2 regions of the Bradyrhizobium sp. MI1.10 genome follow, and region 1 is predicted to be linked to the other one. Evidence: riboswitches for the same ligand, from Rfam matches in the RefSeq annotation. Region 1 holds a riboswitch; the other holds the start of a gene.
The links. A riboswitch is a leader RNA that binds a small molecule or an ion and turns the genes downstream of it on or off. The one in region 1 is predicted to bind S-adenosylmethionine.

Region 1 (3,409 bases):
CGGCGACGAGGACGATCCGTGCGTCGGCGCAAGCCTGTTCCTGAAGAAGCACCTGCCTGCGGCAGGGCTCGCCATGTTTCCGAAGTCCGGCCACGTGCTCAATCTCGAAGAGCCCGCGCTGTTCAACGAAACGGTGGAACGGTTCGTCACGCTGGTGGAAGCGGGAAGATGGCCGGCGCGCGATGCGCGGTCGTTGCCGGCGCATTAGCGCGAAGGCGTCGCCACACACTCCGTCGCGTAGTCCGGAGGGAGCGAAAGCGTAATCCGGGGCCTTCGCCTCCGCGGATAGAATCCCGGATTGCGCTACGCTTCATCCGGGCTACGGGAATCTTACTTCCTGCCGCCTCGCGTCAGAAGAAACACGCCCTGCTCGCCGAACAGATTCCACACCCACCAGGGCATCCGCAGCCGCAGCGGGCGGCCGTAGAGGTCGAGCGCCTCGGCACGTTCCATCTTGACGTCGATCGCGTCGCAGAGCTCGACGAAATCCTTGATGGTGCAGAAATGGATGTTGGCGGTGTCATACCAGCTTGCCGGCAGATTCTCCGTGCGCGGCATGTGGCCGCCGATCAGGAGCTGGAGCCGCATCTTCCAGAAGCCGAAATTCGGGAACGACACGATGGCGCGGCGGCCGATGCGCAGCAAATTCTCCAGCACCACCTTCGGCTGCCGGGTCGCCTGCAACGTCTGCGACAGGATCACGTAGTCGAAGGCGTCATCGGGATAATTCACGAGATCGGTGTCGGCATCGCCCTGCACCACCGCAAGACCCTTGGCGACGCAGCGGTTGACGCCCTCGCGTGACAGCTCGATGCCGCGGCCGTCGATGCCGCGGGTCTCCAGCAGCTGGAGCAGGTCGCCCTCGCCACAGCCGACGTCCAGCACCTTCGAGCCCGGCTTGACCATCTCGGCGACCAGCACATGGTCGGCGCGAAAATCACCGGGCTGCCCGGTCGCAAGGCCGCCCAGCGGCAACGCTTCCTGTACAGACATGGCTAGCCGTCCTTGTTAAGCAGTCTTGGCAGTGAGCCCGCGCGCCTTGCCTGCCGACTGCAGGAAGGCACGGGCAATGTCGAAGAACTCGGGCACGTCGAGCAGGAACGCGTCGTGACCGCGATCGGTCTCGATCTCGGCGAAGGACACCCGCGCGCTCGACGCATTCAGGGCGTGCACCAGCGCGCGCGATTCCGAGGTCGGGAACAGCCAGTCGCTGGTGAAAGAAACCACGCAGAAGCGGGTCTGGATTCCCGCGAACGCCTTCGCCAGCACGCCGCCATGGTCGCCGGCGATGTCGAAATAATCCATCGCGCGGGTCAGATAGAGATAGGAGTTGGCGTCGAAGCGCTCGACAAAGGACGAGCCCTGGTAGCGCAGATAGGACTCGACCTGGAAGTCGGCGTCGAACGAGAAGGTCGGCAGCTCGCGGTCCTGCATGCGCCGGCCGAATTTTCGATGCAGCGCGGCGTCCGAAAGATAGGTGATGTGCGCCGCCATCCTAGCGACAGCGAGCCCGCGATGCGGATGGATGCCGTGATCGGCATAGCCGCCTTGGTGCCAGTCGGGATCGGCCATCACCGCCTGACGGCCAAGCTCGTGGAACGCGATGTTCTGCGCCGAATGTCGTGTCGAGCAGGCAATCGCCAGCGCGGAGAATACCCGGGTCGGATACGCCGCAGTCCATTGCAGCACCTGCATGCCGCCCATCGAGCCGCCGACGACTGCGAACAGCGTGTCGATGCCGAGCCGGTCGATCAGCATCGCCTGCGCGCGCACCATGTCGGGGATGGTGATGACGGGGAAATCGAGGCCCCAAACCTTGCCCGTCGCGGGATTGATCGAAGCCGGACCGGTCGAGCCCATGCAGCCGCCGATCACGTTGGAGCAGATGATAAAATACTCGCTGGGATCGAGCGGTCGGCCGGGGCCGACCAAGGTCTCCCACCAGCCGGGCTTGCCGGTGACAGGGTGCACATTGGCGACGTGCTGGTCGCCGGTCAGCGCATGGCAGATCAGGATCGCATTGGAGCGATCGGCATTGAGCTCGCCGTAGGTTTGGTAGGCGATCTGGAACGGGCTGAGATCGACACCGCAATCGAGCTGCAGCGGCTGCTCCGTGCCGAACTGCGCAACCTGCGAGCTCGGACGATCCACCTCGTGCGACCGCTCGTCGGCAGTGATCGCGGGACTGGGAATTGACTGGACGCCAACCATCTGACCATCGACCTCGTTTGCGATCGTAGAAGTGACCGCATTGACATCAGGCCATGAAAAACCCGGCCTGAACGATAGGTTCGGCCGGGATCGAAAGCGTCCCCGGCCTGTTTAGCGAGTTTTTTAACGTGGCTGCAAGCCGGCCGGCTCAAATGACCACGGAACGGATAAAAACTACCGTCTTGGACGGTTTTCGTCAAGTCGCGGCCCGGATCGACCAAATTCGCCTGTCGCGCCGCCGGCGGAAAGGGCCCGATTTCCCTTTGCATTTCTCTTTGCTTTCGCAGCCCCGACTGCCTAATCAGGATATCCATCACAGCGGTGACGGCTCGACTGAGCCGCATTGGAACGCCTCTCAACAGCACCTGTCAGACATGTCCCAACGTCCGCCCGCGCCACCATCGCTCCAGGAATTGCGCAAGGAGATCGACGCGATCGACGAGGGCATGCATCGCCTGCTGATGCAACGCGGCGACATCATCGACCGCCTGATCCAGGTGAAGCAGACCCAGGAGGTCGGCTCGGCGTTCCGCCCGGCACGCGAGGCCTCCATGATGCGCGACCTCGTGCAGCGTCATCGCGGCATCCTGCCGCTCGACACGGTCGAGAGCATCTGGCGCGTCATCATCGCGACGTTCACCTATGTCCAGGCGCCGTTCTCGGTACACGCCGACATCTCGGCGAGCGAGCCCGCCATGCGCGATTCCGCGCGATTCCATTTCGGCTTCACCGTGCCCTACGTCGCGCATTTCAGCGCGCAGGCGGCGGTCGAGGCCGTCGCGAAATCCAAGGGCGACCTTGCGCTGGTCTCGGCAACCTCGAGCCGCACGCCGTGGTGGCTGTCGCTGGAAGAAGCCGGCGCGCCAAAGATCATCGCGCGGCTGCCCTTTGTCGAGCGCGCCGACCATCCGGCGGCGTTGCCGGTGTTCGCGGTCTCGCGCGTCGCCGACAGCGCCCTGGTGACGGAGGTCGAGACCTTCAGCGTACGCGTGTCAGGGTGGAACGCCGAAGTTGCGCGCGTCCTGTCGCCGCTCGCCGAGATCGTGGCGGTGCCCGACACCGCCTTCGACGGCGCCGCGCTGCTGGTCTCGGTCACCGCGACGAGCAGCCTCGACAAAATCAAGGCTGCCCTGATCGAAGCGGGGGCCTCGGTGCGCTCCACGGCCCTCGTCGGCAGCCACGCAACGCGCTATACGGT
Region 2 (3,409 bases), on a different contig from region 1:
GCGTCGGCGGCGAGGACGCGCCCGAGATGATGAAGCGCCTTCAGAAGGAGGTGATCGACGTGCATCCGGATCTGGTGATCTGGCAGGTCGGCACCAATGCGGTGCTGCGCAATCTCGATCCCGGCGATACCGCCAAGCTCGTCGAGGACGGCATCAGCCGCATCCAGGCTGCCGGCGGCACCGACGTCGTGCTGGTCGATCCGCAGTATTCGCCAGCCGTCAACCAGCGCGCCGAGAGCGCCGGCAAGATGGTGAAGCTGCTCGGCAAGGTCGCTGAGCTCCGTCACGTCGGCATCTTCCCGCGCTTCGAGGTGATGCGCGACTGGCACGAGAAGCAATCGCTTCCGGTCGAGAGCTTTGTGATCGCCGACGGCCTGCACATGAACGATTGGGGCTACGCCTGCTTCGCCCAGCTCCTCGGCGACGACATCATCCGCTCCGTCGGCCAGATCAAGCTCGGCGTGAACGTGCCCGCGGACGTGCGGACGTACCGGCCGATGTAGCTTGGTGCCGTAGGGTGGGCAAAGGCGCGCTCTTCGCGCGCCGTGCCCACCATCTATCGGCACCGCGATCGTGAAGGGTGGGCACGCTTCGCTTTGCCCACCCTACGATTCCGAGTGTGTGGCTACGCCTTCTCCAGCGCCGCGGTCAGATCCTCGATTAGATCATCCGCGTGCTCCAGCCCCGCCGAGAAGCGGATGAATCCCTCGCTGATGCCGAGCGCGGCGCGGTCCTCCGGCTTGAGGCGCTGATGCGTCGTGGTGGCGGGGTGCGTGACGAGGCTCTTGGCGTCGCCGAGATTGTTCGAGATCTTGGCAAGCTTGAGCTCGTTGAGCACGCGGAACGCCGCCTGCTTGCCGCCCTTGACCTCGAGGCCGACCAGCGTCGAGCCGCCGCGCATCTGCTTCTTCACCAATGCCGCCTGCGGATGATCGGCGCGGCCGGGAAACACCAGCCGCGAAATCTTCGGATGGCTCGCCAGCACGTCCGCGATGCGCGCGGCCGTCTCGGTCTGCGCGCGCACGCGCACGGCGAGCGTCTCCAGGCCCTTGAGCAGCACCCAGGCGTTGAACGGCGAGATCGACGGGCCGGTCTGGCGCATGAAATTGTGGATGTGCTCGGCGATGAACGCCTCCGAGGACAGGATGATGCCGCCGAGACAGCGGCCCTGGCCGTCGATGTGCTTGGTCGCGGAATAGACCACGACGTCGGCGCCGAGCGCGAGCGGGCTCTGCCAGATCGGCGTGGCGAACACGTTGTCGACGACGAGCCGCGCGCCGCCGCTGTGCGCGATCTCGGCAATGCCGGGAATGTCGAGCACGTCGAGCGTCGGATTGGTCGGGCTCTCCAGGAAAAACGTCTTGGTGTTCGGCTTCATGGCGCGCTGCCACTGGTCAAGATCGAGGCCGTCGACCAGCGTGGTCTCGATGCCGTAGCGCGGCAGCAAATCCTGCACGACGTAGAGACACGAACCGAACAGCGCGCGCGAGGCCACGACGTGATCGCCGGCCTTCAGCGGCGCCAGGATCGCCGTCGTCACCGCGGCCATGCCGGTCGCGGCGGAACGTGCCGCTTCGGCGCCTTCGAGCTCGATCATGCGGCGCTCGAACATCGCGATGGTCGGATTGGAGTAGCGTGAATAGATGAAGCCGGGGTCCTCGCCCTTGAACCGCGCCTCGCACTCCTCGGCGCTGTTGTAGACGTAGCCCTGGGTCAGGAACAGCGACTCCGAGGTCTCGCCATATTGCGAGCGCAGGGTGCCGGAATGAACCAGGCGAGTTTCGGGACGGTATTGCGCGGTTGGCGGCGGGGACTTCGACATAGGACCTCCTGAAGTGACCATCGAAAATGGCCACAAAAAAACCGGCCTGGAATATTTCCACGGGCCGGGATCACAGAGGTCCCCGGCCTGTTTAGCGACTTATTTAACGTGGCTGCAAGCCGGCCGGCTCAAATCACCACGGGATAAGTCATGCTCATATTCCGCAATGCCCTTTCCGTCAAGACGTCCATCGGATAGCCGTAAAACGCTCATATTTCCCGCATGTCGGGATGTGTTTGATCCCTGATGAGGACCCCCGGTTGACGTTCACGGTCGCCGCCGACGCCAATGGTATCCTGCCCGACCGCATGATCGCGGCGATGGCGGAGGGCGGTCTCATCCTGCCCGCTTACGACTTCGTCGAAAGCCAGATCCAGCCGGCGAGCCTCGATTTGCGTCTTGGCGACATCGCCTATCGCGTTCGTGCCAGCTTCCTGCCTGGTCCCGGCGCCACCGTTGCCGAGCGCATCGACGAATTGAAGCTGCACGAGTTCAGCCTCGCCGACGGCGCGGTGCTGGAGACCAACTGCGTCTACATCGTGCCGCTGCTCGAAAGCCTCGCGCTGCCGCCGGAGATCGTCGCGGCCGCCAACCCGAAGAGCTCGACCGGTCGGCTCGACGTCTTCACCCGCGTGATCGCCGACGGCACCCGCCGCTTCGACATGATCGGTGCCGGCTATCACGGCCCGCTCTATGCCGAGATCAGCCCCAAGACGTTCCCGGTGCTGGTCAGCGAGGGCTCGCGCCTGAGCCAGGTACGCTTCCGCACCGGCGATGCCATCCTCAACATCGACGACCTCGAGGCGCTGCACGCGACCGAACGTCTCGTCGATATCGACGATGCCGATCTCACCGGCGGCGTCGCCGTCTCCGTAGATCTCTCCGGCGAGAAGAGCGGCGGCTTCGTCGGCTACCGCGCCAAGCGCCACACCGGCGTGATCGACGTCGATCGCCGCGCCGGCTATTCCGTCGAGGAGTTCTGGGAGCCGATCTCGGCCCGTCCCGACGGCAGCCTGATCCTCGATCCCGGCGAGTTCTATATCCTGGCGTCGAAAGAGGCGGTGCAGGTGCCGCCCGATTACGCCGCGGAGATGGTGCCGTTCGATCCGCTGGTCGGCGAGTTCCGTGTGCATTATGCCGGATTCTTCGATCCCGGCTTCGGCTATGCCGGCGCCGGCGGGTTGGGGTCGCGCGCCGTGCTCGAAGTGCGCTCGCGCGAGGTGCCGTTCATCCTCGAGCACGGCCAGATCGTCGGCCGCCTCGTCTATGAAAAGATGCTGGCGCGCCCCGACGCCATGTACGGCCAGCGCATCGGCTCAAATTACCAGGCCCAGGGGCTGAAGCTGAGCAAGCATTTCCGGGTGTAGGGATAGGCTCACCTTCCGCTGTCATGCCCCGGCTTGACCGGGGCATCCAGTACGCCGCAGCCTATCGGTTCGATCACATCCGCCTCTGGAATACTGGATCGCCCGATCAAGTCGGGCGATGACACCGAATCTGTGTCAGGATAAGAAGCGAATCCGGGCTACGTCCGAGGTGGCGAAATGACAGATCAATCCGAACTCGACGCAAAAATCCTCGACGACG

Region 2: another riboswitch for S-adenosylmethionine. It lies ahead of AC0L3K_RS32750 (O-succinylhomoserine sulfhydrylase); the one in region 1 lies ahead of metX (homoserine O-acetyltransferase MetX).

Annotation. Positions count from the first base shown of each region.
Region 1 is NZ_JBVVPN010000020.1:1,822-5,230, forward strand. It holds gene AC0L3K_RS21290 (alpha/beta fold hydrolase) at 1-208, shown strand, start outside; gene metW (methionine biosynthesis protein MetW) at 331-993, opposite strand; gene metX (homoserine O-acetyltransferase MetX) at 1,009-2,211, opposite strand; SAM riboswitch at 2,302-2,381, opposite strand; gene AC0L3K_RS21305 (chorismate mutase) at 2,586-3,409, shown strand, end outside.
Region 2 is NZ_JBVVPN010000044.1:26,410-29,818, forward strand. It holds gene AC0L3K_RS32745 (SGNH/GDSL hydrolase family protein) at 1-503, shown strand, start outside; gene AC0L3K_RS32750 (O-succinylhomoserine sulfhydrylase) at 626-1,822, opposite strand; SAM riboswitch at 1,893-1,972, opposite strand; gene AC0L3K_RS32755 (2'-deoxycytidine 5'-triphosphate deaminase) at 2,053-3,189, shown strand; gene AC0L3K_RS32760 (PAS domain-containing protein) at 3,367-3,409, shown strand, end outside.